DNA from 2 places in the Fulvimarina uroteuthidis genome. Region 2 is predicted to be linked to the other one. Evidence: riboswitches for the same ligand, from Rfam matches in the RefSeq annotation. Region 2 holds a riboswitch; the other holds the start of a gene.
The links. Region 2 has a riboswitch for cobalamin ahead of U0C82_RS15305 (HupE/UreJ family protein). Riboswitches for the same ligand answer to the same signal wherever they lie in the genome.
Positions count from the first base shown of each region.

Region 1 (6,526 bases), on a different contig from region 2:
CCTGCGAAAATGCCAGGAAGGCCGGAATCGAGATCCACACCATCAATCTCGTCGAGGGCGATGCGAAGCTCCTGTCGGCGTGCGCCAGCAACAAGTCGTTCTTCTACCAGGTCGCCACCGCAGGTGAGCTCGAGGAAGCCTTCGAGACGATCGCGTACCACGCTCAAGGGGTCCGGCTGATCTGGTGAGGCCTGTCCGCCCCGTGCGGATCGAACCGGAGGCCGTTTGTCTGCGACGCAGAACGACCGCAAGGCCGCTCTCCACAGCCGAAACGGGCTCGCCCCGACGCGAGCGGCGCCTGCGAGCCCTATCGCTGCCCGCTGTCGAGCCTGCGTTTGAGCGCCAGGTTGAGCCGCAGATCGACCTCGCGGCCCTCGATCGTGTCGAATTCGCGCTGGGCCCGTTCATGTTCGGCAAGATAGCGTGACATGACGCGGTTCGCCTTGGCTTCCATCTGGCGGCAGGTCGGCTCGGGACGCAGGTTCTTCAGTGCGCTTTCGAGCCGCTTCATGTAGCTGATGGCAATGGCGCTGTGCTGCTTTTCATGGCGATGAATGTCGGCGGCGAGGGTTTGCCAGACGAGCGACGTCCGCGCTTCCGTCCGCGGCGGCCGGCGCCATTTGGGAAGCGTGGTCTTGAGCTGCAGCTTGATGTCGGTCTCCGCGACGGCGCAGCCGCGCGGCACGCGCGCATAGCCGACATGGCCATCGAACCGCACCGAGGTCGCGCCGGGATGACGCTGGCCGGTGTCGGAGACCATCGGGCCCGACTTCGACAGGCTGCGGTCGATTTCCGAAAGCGTTGCGCCGTGCACGGCGAAGTACTGGGTTGCCTGGGAAACCTGTCCGGCAGGGGCGGGCGGGGCCGGAAGCACCAGAACAACCGTCAGCGCGCACACGGCCCATGCGGGATTGAGACGCTGCGTCATCGGTAAGAAACCTCCCGTAGCAAATCCAGCCACGATGCTAGGCTGCAAAGCCGTTCGGAACAATGGAGAAAATGAGGGGGGCGCGAAAGTGCCTCGACAGACGGGCGCAAGCGCTCGCCTCCGATTGCTCCGCGCGGCGCGAGCGGCTAATTCTGCGCGCCAGTGAAACCCGCAAGGACGAGGAGAGCCAAGCCATGCAGGTGATCGAACCACGCGGCGGACGCTGGCAGGTGGGCCATGGCCGCCATATCGACCTCGGCGAGCGGGCGACCATCATGGGCGTTCTCAACGCGACGCCCGACAGCTTTTCCGACGGCGGCCGCTATGCCAGCGTCGAGGCGGCGGTGACCGAATCCCTGTCGATGGTCGAACAGGGCGCGACGATCATCGATATCGGCGGCGAATCCACGCGTCCCGGCGCGACCCCCGTCGACGCAAGGGAAGAGCAGCGGCGCATCCTGCCGGTGATCGAGGCGCTCGCGGCGTCTTCCGACTGCATCATCTCCGTCGATACCTATCGTTCCGAAACCGCCCGGCTCGCCGTTGCGGCCGGCGCCCATATCGTCAACGATGTCTGGGGGGCGCAGAAGGATCGCGAGATCGCGAAGGTCGCCGCCGACACCGGATCGGGCCTCTGCCTCATGCACACCGGGCGCGGGCGCGAACGGCTTCCGGACGTCGTCGAGGACCAGTTCGCATTTCTCAGGACGTCTCTGGAGATCGCCGAAGCGGCGGGGGTGGCGCGGGAGGCGATCGTCATCGATCCGGGCTTCGGCTTCGAGAAGGACGGATCGGAAAACATGGTCCTGATGGCGCGCTTCGACGAGGTGCTGCCGCTCGGCTATCCGGTGCTTGTCGGCACCAGCCGCAAGCGCTTCGTGCGCACCGACCCGGACGGCCGGTTGCCCGATCCCGATCATGCCACCGCGGCCACGTCCGCGCTGCTGCGCGAGCGCGGCGCCGACATCTTCCGCGTCCATCATGTCGCGATCAATCGCGATGCGCTGTTCATTGCCGATGCCATGCGGCGCGCCCTCAAGGGCGAGCGCTGGTGACCGGTTTTCGCGCGGTCCTCGCCCTCGGCGGCAATGTGGGGGACGTGAAAGGCGCGATGCGCTCGGCGTTGACGGCGATCGACGCGCGCGAGGACCTGTGCGTGGCGAAGGTCTCGAAACTCTACGCGACGCCGCCCTGGGGCAAGACGGACCAGCCCGATTTCATCAATGCCTGCGCGCTGGTCGAAACGGTGCTCGAACCGCTGCCGCTGCTCGATCTCTGCCTGCACATCGAACGCCTGCACGGGCGCGAGCGGGGCGAGCGCTGGGGGCCGCGCACTCTCGATCTCGACGTGATCGACTATGACGGGCGAACGATCAGGGACGAACGGCTGGAGCTGCCTCATCCGCGCGCCGCGGATCGCGCCTTCGTGCTGCGCCCGCTGGCCGATCTCGACGGAACGCTTCTCCTGGGCGGTGCCTCCGTCTCCGCCCGTCTCGCCGGGCTCTCCGACGACGGCATCAAAGCGATCAGCCAGGACGGGAGCTGGTGGCGGGAATGACGGCCATGCCGGACGAGAGCCGGTTGCCGGCCATCATCGTATGCGAAAGCTGCAGGGCGGCGGACGGGACGACCGGCGCGAGGCTCGTGGCGGATCTCGTCGCGGCGCTCGACGAGGCGGGGCTCGTCGACGCGCTGCGCGTGGTCGGCACCGACTGCCTCAACGGGTGCGGGGCACCCGTCGCGCTGGCCTTGTCGGATGCGCGGAAGGCGGCCTACCTGTTCCACCGCATCGAGCCGGCAGGCGACGTCGCCGACATCGTCGCGACGGCGCGCGCGTGGCTCGCCGCCGAAGGCGGCCATATCGCAAATGCGACAAAATGCGGCCGGCTGCGCCTCTGCCTCGCCGGCCGCATTCCATTGGTCTGACCCGTCGTCAGGCGGCGACGCCCGTGCGTTCACGAGCCGGATCGAGCCGCAGGAAGAAGGCCGAGAGGATCCCCAGCGCGGTCCACGCCGCCAGGCTGACGCCATAGGCGCGCGAGACGAACAAAGCGCCGAGTTCGGTTGGCGCGGGGCCGGCGAAGAACTCCGGCTCCGGCGCGCCGACGATGTGCGGCAAGAGCAATAGCACGATCGCCGCCCCCCAGGCCGCGGGGCTGCGGCCGAAGGCTGCGAGCCAGACCGCGATGCCGGCCGCTGCGACCGTCATCGTCCACCAGAGCTGGCGGGTCTGAACGTCCACCACCGCGACGCCGGGCACCTCCGGCGCGAGCGAGAAGCCCGGGGCGAACTGGACGACGAAGAACCCACACGCGCCCCAGACGAGGCCGTTGCGTGCGGAGATGGTGGCGCCGCGCAATTGCGCGAGCGCCATCAGCGCCGTCAGGATCAGCGCGTAGCCTGTATAGACGAGCAGGTTGAACGCCGTCGTCAGGCTGTCACGCTGAAGATCGAAGCCCGCCACCGCCTGATCGGCGCTGACGTCGGAGGCCGATCCGAAATGGACCAGCTGGCCGGACTCGTAGAGTTCGGCGTGCAGCAATACGGGCTGCACGAAGACAATTTGCAGGAGGCTTGCGCACAGGCCGGCCCCTGCACCGGCGAGGATCGCGCCGGCGATGATCTGTTTGAACATAGCGATCGGATCGTCAGTGGCAGGGAAAGCCGGTGGTGTGGCGCACGTCGTGCGCCGCATCGTGCAGGCTGGCCGCCTGCGCCATGCCGACGGTCCAGATGATGCCGAGGCCGAGAATGGCTGCGGCGGCGATCGATGCGAGATCGCCGGCCCTGGTCTGCGCAAGGTCGCGCATGCGGGTCGTGAGGGTGTTCATGTCGTTCTCCGTAGCCGTCCACCCGACGGCGTTTGTTGGTGTCTCACGCTCGGCAGGTCTCCTGGCTCACGGGTCGTCGCGCTTCGCCTCCCTTCCCGATTCGCAACGATTGCGAACCAGTGGCATGAGACGGGCGCTCGCCGCTGACAGTCGCGGGGGCGGCCACGGTGGGGAACGCGCGGTCTGCGTCCGTTCCTTCCGTGTTCCCTATTATCCCTTCGCGCCGCATGGCGCGAAATGGACCGAACGAAACGGACCATAGAAGAATGCCCGGCGATTGACCACCATTCTTTCGCGCGGATCGCGCGGGCCGGGCAGGGGCGCGAGGCGGTCCCTATCGCGGGTCGCCGAGGTTCTGTATGCAGGTCCGGTGCGGTTCGATGGCCGCTGAACCTTCAAGCGAGGCGCGGATGGACCGGCTCGACAAGAAAATCCTGCGGCTCCTCCAGGCCGATTCGACGCTTGCGGTCGCCGATGTCGCCAAGCGGGTCGGCCTCTCGACGACGCCGTGCTGGCGGCGGATCCAGAAGCTGGAGGAGGAGGGCGTCATCAAGCGCCGCGTCGCGATCCTCGATCCGGACAAGGTGAACACCCGCGTCACGGTCTTCGTCTCGATCCGCACCAACTCCCATTCCACCGAATGGCTGAAGCGGTTCTCGGAGGTCGTCATCACTTTTCCCGAGGTCATCGAGTTCTACCGCATGAGCGGCGACGTCGATTATCTGCTTCGGGTGGTGGTGCCGGATATCGCGGCCTACGACGCCTTCTACAAGCGGCTGATCGAGAAGATCGAGATCCGCGATGTGTCGTCGGCGTTCGCCATGGAGCGGATCAAGTCCACGACGGAACTGCCGCTCGACTACATGGTGTTCGACAAGGAAACGCGGGACGCGTGAGGCGCCTCGGTCTCGAGCCCCTGAATGCCCGCGAGAACCGTCCGGTGATCCGCGATGCTTCCGGCGTTAACGCTCGCATGATTTGCTGTGGCGCGCGCATCGCTTTTGCGGCGGCTTCTGGTAGGCTCGTTCCCATGGCCTTTGCTCGAAAACTCCTGGCGGACCGGTCCGCGTCGGCTGCGATCGTTCTGATCGTCGCCCAGGCGCTCGTCCTGATCGGGCTTCTGCAGGGGCATGCGGGCGTATCGCATCTGGCCTCCCGCGCCCTCGAGATCGCCACCGATATCTGCACCGATGCCGGCATCATGACCATGGCGGACGGCGATCACGACGAGGATTGCTGCGACGAGCGCCATTGCGCCATCCTGTGCGCCCAGCAGGCATCGGGAGTCACGCTTGCCTCGGACATGGCGGCAGGCCCTGCGTTCGCCGGCCTTCGGCTCTGCCGCGCCGGCCGCAGCACGGGGTTCCGGGACGGCGGGCCTCAAACGCCCGGCTGGCTCGGCTCGATCGGTGCGCGCGACCCGCCGGCGGCGACGGATCTGCGACGCTCGCTCTGAAGCACCGCGGAAAATGCGGCCTTCCGGAAATCGCTTGCAGACCGTCCCGCGACCCCTCATCGCCAGAGACATCGCCCGGCCTATCGCCTTGCGCTGGAGTTGCGTCTCGAATCGTCGAATTCTTTCAGAAAGTCCAAGCCATGACATCACGGCTCATCTCGCTTGCCGGCGCGCTGCTCGCGCTTTCCTTCGCCCCGGGCGCCAGCGCCCACGACTACACGCTCGGCGATCTGTCGATCGCCCATCCCTGGACCCGCGCGACCTTGCCCAACGCACCGGTCGCGGGCGCCTATCTCTCGATCCAGAACGCCGGCAGTCAGGCCGTCACGCTCACCGGTGCCTCGACGCCCGCGGCCGAATCGGCGGAGATCCATTCCATGGAACTGATCGACGGGGTGATGAGGATGGAGAAGGTCGAGGGCGGCCTGACCATCGAGCCGGGCAAGAGCGTCACGCTCGAGCCGGGCGGCTACCACGTCATGATGATGGGGCTGGCAAAGCCGATCGAAGAGGGCGCGTTGATCCCGATGACGCTCGAATTTTCGGATGGAAAGACGCTCGATGTCGAGCTCCAGGCCGAACCCGTCGGCGTCTCCCGATCCGGCAAGACGCCCCCCGCGGGCGGCATGGACGGAATGGACCATGGCGACGGCGCCGAGCACGGCATGGATCACGGCTCCAAGGGCTGAGAATTCTCGAAGCGGGCGGGGGCATCGATCCGGTGTTCCCGTCCTTGCCCGCACCTTGGTCCTCTCCGCGCCTCTGCTTGAACGGGCGGTGCAGGCGTGCCGGGCGCGTGCGCAGCCAAGCTGCGTTTTCGCCACAACGCCGGACGTCCCATTCCCACCTTCGCCGGTCGGGCGAGGGCATGGCGCGTGCGATCGCCTCGATCAGTCCTCGATGTGCCGCAGGCCGGCGCGGAAATAGTCGTAGCCGGTCATCAAGGTGATGACGGCGGCGCCCCAGAGGAAGGCGATGCCGATCTCGGTGACGTTCGGGATCAGCTTGTCGCCGGCCGGGCCGGCCAGCAGGATGCCGATCGCGACCATCTGGAAGGTCGTCTTCCATTTGGCGAGCCGGGTGACCGGAACCGAGACCTTCAGCTCGGCGAGATATTCGCGCAGGCCCGACACCAGGATTTCCCGGCACAGGATCACGATCGCCGCCCACAGGCTCCAGCCGGCGATGGTGCCGTCGGCGGCCAGCAGCAGCAGCACGGCGGCCACCAGCAGCTTGTCCGCGATCGGGTCCAGCATGCGGCCGATGGTCGAGGTCTGCTGCCAGGCCCGCGCGAAATAGCCGTCGAAATAG
Region 1 is NZ_JAXLPB010000004.1:409,433-415,958, reverse strand. It holds gene U0C82_RS14175 (vWA domain-containing protein) at 1-188, shown strand, start outside; gene U0C82_RS14170 (DUF922 domain-containing Zn-dependent protease) at 308-928, opposite strand; gene folP (dihydropteroate synthase) at 1,123-1,983, shown strand; gene folK (2-amino-4-hydroxy-6-hydroxymethyldihydropteridine diphosphokinase) at 1,980-2,486, shown strand; gene U0C82_RS14155 (DUF1636 family protein) at 2,483-2,854, shown strand; gene U0C82_RS14150 (CbtA family protein) at 2,862-3,563, opposite strand; gene U0C82_RS14145 (CbtB domain-containing protein) at 3,577-3,759, opposite strand; cobalamin riboswitch at 3,794-4,021, opposite strand; gene U0C82_RS14140 (Lrp/AsnC family transcriptional regulator) at 4,170-4,655, shown strand; gene U0C82_RS14135 (hypothetical protein) at 4,790-5,215, shown strand; gene U0C82_RS14130 (copper chaperone PCu(A)C) at 5,356-5,904, shown strand; gene pgsA (CDP-diacylglycerol--glycerol-3-phosphate 3-phosphatidyltransferase) at 6,106-6,526, opposite strand, start outside.
Region 1: it holds a riboswitch for cobalamin, as region 2 does, so the genes downstream of both, U0C82_RS14145 (CbtB domain-containing protein) here and U0C82_RS15305 (HupE/UreJ family protein) in region 2, are expected to answer to the same signal.

Region 2 (6,526 bases):
TTCAGACGTCTCGATCAGGTGAGGGTCGTTGCGAACTATCGCAATTCCGGTCACGAATACCGCATGCTGGCGACCGGCGGATGCCATTTCAACCTGTATGGCCAGGTCATGCCCTGGGACCATGCACCGGGAACGCTGCTCGTGTCCGAGGCCGGGGGGCACGTCGCGTTCGCCGATGGCGAACCGTACCACCCGTCGCGCCACCACGGCGTTCTCGTCAGCGCCTGCAGTCGGCAAACCCACCGGTCCGTGACGACCAAGATCCTCGGCATCGAGCGCCCGCTGTCCTGACCGGCAGCGGTCGCGCTGACGTCCACAGACAAAAAGAGCGGCATGTCGTGCGACATGCCGCCTGATCATTCGGTGCGTCTGGGTCCTGTTCGTGCCGTCGGCAGGACGGAAAGCTCCGGCCTAGCCCGCGAGCTTCGTCGCCTCGGAATCGACGTCAATCATCTCATGGCGAAACCGATCGAGCATCGTCGTCGGCACCCGGTTGTAACCCATGCGTTCCGCCTGAATCACGGCGCGTCGGAACACTTCGGATTCGCTGTCGGCCCGAATGACTCGCGCGCATCCAGGAATAATTCCCGAGCAGTCCAATTCATACATGTTCATCCTCCCAGATGTATCAACCAATAGGAAAAGGCATAACGCTTCAGATGCTTCCGTCGTTCCCTTTCAGTCTGTGAATGTCTTATTAACTTATAGAAAAAGAGCGCGGTCAATACCGTAGCGGGCAAAGAACCCGATTCTGACGCAAGCGTGTTTGAAAGTCCGGGCTGCGATCCGCGGGGCGTCAGGGCCATTTCACCACGGGCGGCATGGACGAGAGAATCGACTGGACGTTGCCGCCGGTCTTCAGACCAAAAAGCGTGCCGCGATCGTAGAGCAGGTTGTATTCGACATAGCGGCCGCGCTTGATCAGTTGCTCCTCGCGGTCTTCGTCCGTGAAGGGCAGGTCGACGTTCTGCTTGACGATGTGCGGGTAGACGACGATGAAGGCCTTGCCGACATCGCGTGTGAACGCGAAATCGGCATCCCAGCCGCCGTTCTCGTTGGACGAGTGCAGGTAATCGTAGAAGATTCCGCCGACGCCGCGGGTTTCCTCGCGATGGGGAATGTAGAAATATTCGTCGCACCACGCCTTGTAGCGGCGGTAGTCGGCGACCTTGGAATGACGGTCGCAGACGAACTGCAGCGCCTTGTGGAAGGCGCGCGTGTCGGCATCGTCCTGCGTGCGCCTGCGCTCCAGCGTCGGGGTCAGGTCGGCCCCGCCGCCGAACCATTGCCGCGTGGTGACGACCATGCGGGTGTTCATGTGAACTGCCGGCACGTTGGGATTGCGCAGATGGGCAATCAGCGAGATGCCCGAAGCCCAGAAGCGCGGATCGTCTTCGGCCCCCGGAATGTTCTTGCGGAATTCCTCGGAAAATTCGCCATGGACGGTCGAGGTATGGACGCCCACCTTTTCGAAGACGCGCCCGTGCATCATCGACATCAGGCCGCCGCCGCCATCGTTCTCGCGGCTCCACTCGGTGCGCTTGAACTGCCCCGGCTCCAGACCGGTTTCGGCGCCATGGGCCTTTTCGAGGTCCTCGAAGACTGCGCAGATGCGATCGCGCAGGGCTTCGAACCAGGCCTGGGCGGTGGCCTTCTTCGTCTCGATGTTCTCCGGCAGCCCCTCGGGCAGGTTCGGCCGTTCCATATGCTCACGCTTTCTCGTCTGCCGCGATCTCCGGGAGATCGGTGTATCATCTTCGGTATGGCGGTTGCCTGCCGCTCTGGCAATGAAAACTTGATGGAATGGCCGGCTTTCAACCGCTTGCGGAGCCTTTCCGCCCAGGGTGCGCCATCACCCGTTTACCGATTCGCAATCATGTCGAGCGCACGCTAGATAGGACATGTGGAAAATCTGCCGATCCACATTTTTTGCCAAGTGAAGGACATGCGAGCGCGATGATGCCCGGCCAATTCGACCCGCCGCTGAACGGACTGCGCCGGCAGCTGCATCGTACGCGCGCGACCGGCGGCGACCAGTCGGGCGAATTCGTCCGCGAAACCTATGTCCTGCCGAGGGATGAGGCCCGCACCAAGGCGCGCGAATGGTTCGACCGCTATCCGAAAGCCGCTTACTGGACGCAGGTCGAGAGCTGGCGGGTGGTCGATGGGGATGCCGTCGAATTCACCATGCGCCGACTGCCGAGCGCGGACTGACGGCGTTCCGCGGCAAGATTCCGGGCGACTGATTCACGTTCGCGCACGGCCTACAAGGTCGCAAGGTCGATTATCGAAGGGCGCGCAGGTCGCAGGACCGCTGCCGGATCGAAGCGGAAACCGCCTCGCAGGGATCAGGGGCCGGAAAACCGGCCCCTTGCAGTTTCAGAGCCAGCCCGAAAGGACGCCGAGGCCGCCGACGGCGAACAGGCCGCCTGCGGCACGCGCCACCATTTGGCCGTGCCGGCCAATCGCCCGCGCGGCTGCAAGGCTTGCCAGGACGCCGGCGGCATGGAGCAGGGCGGTCGCGAGAACGAAGCCGAGCGCATAGGTCAGCCCCCCGGAATTCGCCGGCATCTCAGTGCCATGCGCATGTCCGTGGAAAATGGCGAAAACCCCGACGAGGGCCATGGCGAGACCGAGCGGCAGGGAGCGGCCGAGGGCGGCCGCGCCGCCGATGACGACGATCGACAGAGCGATCCCGAGTTCCACCATGGGCAGATCCACGAGATTGATCCCGAGAGCGAAGCCCACGACCATCATGGCGACGAACGCCGCCGGCACGAGCCAGAGAGCCCGTCCCCCGAGGACGAAGGCAAGAATGCCGACGCCGACCATGGCGAGCACGTGATCGAGACCGCCGACCGGGTGGCCGAACCCGTGCAGGAAACCACTCGCTTCGCCGCCGCCCGTATGGGCGAACGCGACCGCCGGGGTCAGGACAAGTCCGAGGGTTAAGAGAATTTTGCGCATGCTGCTCCTTTGTGGGACCCGCCGTCCCATGGGCGTTGGTATTCGACGGCCGGTCTCCTGACTCTGGACGTTTCGACCCTCCAGCCTTCCCGGATATCTCCAGTGGCGATGTCGGAAGGGCGCTGGTCCATCACAGTCGCGGGGGCGGTGCCGGTCTCTCACCGGCTTCCCGTTTCACTTCGAACGAAGCACCGTCGCGCGCATCATAACGGACTGCGGGCCGAAAGCGAGCCCGGATCCCCTCGTCCACAACCGGGCGGCATGAACGCCATGCGTCCCGGGCAACAGCGGAGCCCGTCACACGGGATATTCGACACCGGTCAGCTCCGTCGACACCGCCCAGAGCCGCGCCGCGAGTTCGGGGTCCCGTGCCCGCTCCGTGGATTTTGCAAGGCCGGCTGGACCTGCCGTTTCGCCGCGTCTGCTCGGCCCGACGTAAGCGCCGCCGGAAACCGCCTGCGACGTCGCCGCCGCAAGCGCCGGCCAGGCGCCCTCGTTTGCGCTGTTCAGGAAGAGACGTCCCGGCACCATGAGAAGCCTTGCCGGCCCGGGCAGGAACCGCATCAGGTTCGTGTCCGCGACGCCCGGATGGCAGGCGAGTGCCATCGTCTCCGCTCTCGCCGTTCTCAGCCTCCGGTCGAGTTCGTACATGTGCAGGAGATTGGCGAGCTTGCTCATCTGGTAGCGCTTCAGCCGGCTGTAATGGTCGTGCGCGTGCAGATCGCAAAAGTCGATGCGGCCGTTTCGATGGGCGATCGAACTGGTCAGGATCACGCGCGACTTGGGCCGGTCCTTCAGCGTCCGGAGCATGAGGCCCGTCAGGGCAAACGGTCCGAGGTGATTGACGCCGAACTGGAGTTCGAACCCGTCCTTCGTGCGTCCGAGCGGCGGCACCATGACGCCGGCATTGTTGATCAGCACGTCGATCTCCTCGTCGGCGTTCGCCCGTGCCGCGGCGTCGCGGACCGACGAAAGATCAGCCAGATCGATCTCGATAAAGCCGAGATCGGCATCCGGGCATTCGAGACGGATTTGCGCAACGGCCGCATCGGCCTTCGCGGCCGACCGGCAGCCGAGAACGACCCGCGCGCCGCGGCCAGCAAGAGCTTTCGAGACTTCCAGGCCGATGCCCGAATTGGCGCCGGTGACGAAGACGGTGCGCCCGGTCTGATCCGTGACGTCGGCGGCGGTGAAGTTGTTCAGCATGGTGATTGTCCAGGATGGTTCGTGTGCGCTCTCGTCATGCCCGCCGGACCGGGAGAAGAGATCGATCCGCCGCGATCGTCCGGTTCGGTCCGCCCGCAGCCCCGTCACGGGGCGTGGGCCTGTCAGCGGCCACGCAGTTGCCGGACCGCTTCGCCGGCGACGAGCGCGACGGACGCCGAAAGGTTCATCGAACGCGCGCCCGCGCGCATCGGAATCGTCAGGCGGGCGTCCGCCGCAGCGTGCACTTCGTCCGGAACGCCGGCGGTCTCGCGTCCGAACATGAGGATGTCGCCGCTTTTGAAATCGAAATCCCAGACCACGGCGTCGGCTTTCGTCGTCATCAGGAGCAGGCGTCTTGCCTCCGCCTTTCGCCAGGTTTCGAATGCTTCGAAATCGACATGCTTCGTCAGCGTGGCAAGGCTCAGATAGTCCATCCCCGCCCGCTTCAGCGAGCGATCGGACAGTTCGAACCCGGTCGGCTCGATAATCTCGATGCGCAGGCCGAGGCAAGCGGCCGTGCGCATCACCGCTCCCGTATTGCCGGCAATGTCGGGCTGATAGAGCGCGATCGAAATCGTCATGGAGCCTCGTATCTCGTCATCTTCATGTTTAGTGCCGTGCGTAACAGGGCGCACTGGAGGGGCTGGAAAGCCGGGTGTGATCGGCTGACCAAAGCGCCTATATCACCGAGGAGCCCGGTACGCATCGATGACGCCGTCGAACGCTCCGGCGTTCCGTTCCCCGCTCCTTGATTTCGAGCCCAACGACACGCGAACGCAGAATGGTTTTTCATATGTTTGGCTTCTTCGAACGGATGGTCGATCCGTTTCCGGACGCACCCGTCGGCGCGCCGCCGACCCATTCGGTTCGCGCTTTCGTCTGGCATTTCGCGCGTCCGTTCTCGCGGGCTCTGTTCGCGCTTGCGGCCCTCACCATCGTCTTCTCGGCCATCGAAGTCTCCTTGTTCTCGTTTCTCGGCGAAATCGTGGACTGGTTCGCCAACTCCGATCCGGACACGTTCCTGGTCGATTACGGCTGGCACCTCTTCGGCCTCGGCATTCTCGTTCTGTTCGTCATGCCGGGTCTCATACTGATGGACGGGCTCCTCAGCTTCCAGGCGATTTTCGGCAATCTGCCGATGCGGTTCCGCTACACCATGCATCGCTGGCTGCTCGGCCATTCGGTCACGTTCTTCCAGGACGAGTTCGCCGGACGGGTCTCCCAGAAGCTGATGCAGACGGCGCTCGCGGTGCGCGAGGTGATCACGAAATCGATCGACGTCTTCCTCTACGTCGCGGTCTATTTCACCGGCATCCTGTTCGTCGTCGGCGCAACGGACTGGCGGATGGCGCTGCCCTTTCTCGGCTGGCTTGCGCTCTATCTCTGCGCGCTGGTCTATTTCGTGCCGCGCCTCGACCGGGTCTCCGAGCGCCAGGCGGATGCGCGCGCGGAAATGACCGGCCGCGTCGTCGATGCCTATGCCAACATCCAGACGGTCAAGCTCTTCGCGCACACGCGGCGCGAGGCCGACTATGCCCGCACTTCGATGCGGATCTTCCTCGATCCGGTCTACGGACAGTCGCGTCTGATGACGCAGCTCATCGTCACGCTGCAGCTCCTCAACTCGCTGCTCCTGTTCGGCGTCGGCCTGGTCGGCGTCCTGTCGTGGACGTCGGGCGCGGTGACGGCCGGCATCATCGCGGCCGCGATCGGCCTCGTCCTCAGGGTCCAGGGCATGAGCCAGTGGATCATGTGGGAGGTCTCGGCGCTTTTCGAGAACCTCGGCACCATCCGCGACGGCATGGCGACGTTCAGGCTCAAGCACCAGGTGACGGACGGATCGAAGGCCGAAGAGCTGGCAGTCAAGAAGGGCGAGATCCGGTTCGATTCCGTCGACTTCCACTATGGCAAGCAGGGCGGCGTTCTCGATCATTTCTGCCTCGACATCCGCCCCGGCGAGAAGATCGGTCTCGTCGGGCGGTCGGGGGCGGGCAAATCGACGATCCTCAATCTTCTCCTCCGCTTCCACGACGTGGAGCGTGGCCGGATCCTGATCGATGGCGTCGATATTCGCGACGTGCCGCAGGACGCGTTGCGCGAGAAGATCGGCATGGTGACGCAGGACACCTCGCTGCTGCACCGCTCGATCCGCGATAACATTCTCTACGGCCTTCCCGATGCGAGCGACGCCCAGGTCGAGGAGGCGATCCGGGCCGCGAAGGCCGACGACTTCATCGCCGAACTGGTCGATCACAAGGGCCAGCGCGGTCTCGATGCCGAAGTCGGCGAGCGGGGCGTCAAATTGTCCGGCGGCCAGCGCCAGCGTATCGCGATCGCCCGCGTTATGTTGAAG
Region 2 is NZ_JAXLPB010000005.1:206,483-213,008, reverse strand. It holds gene U0C82_RS15325 (inositol monophosphatase family protein) at 1-291, shown strand, start outside; gene U0C82_RS15320 (DUF1059 domain-containing protein) at 412-609, opposite strand; gene hemF (oxygen-dependent coproporphyrinogen oxidase) at 797-1,705, opposite strand; gene U0C82_RS15310 (hypothetical protein) at 1,957-2,214, shown strand; gene U0C82_RS15305 (HupE/UreJ family protein) at 2,380-2,967, opposite strand; cobalamin riboswitch at 2,998-3,178, opposite strand; gene U0C82_RS15300 (oxidoreductase) at 3,265-4,173, opposite strand; gene U0C82_RS15295 (tRNA (cytidine(34)-2'-O)-methyltransferase) at 4,296-4,754, opposite strand; gene U0C82_RS15290 (ABC transporter ATP-binding protein) at 4,967-6,526, shown strand, end outside.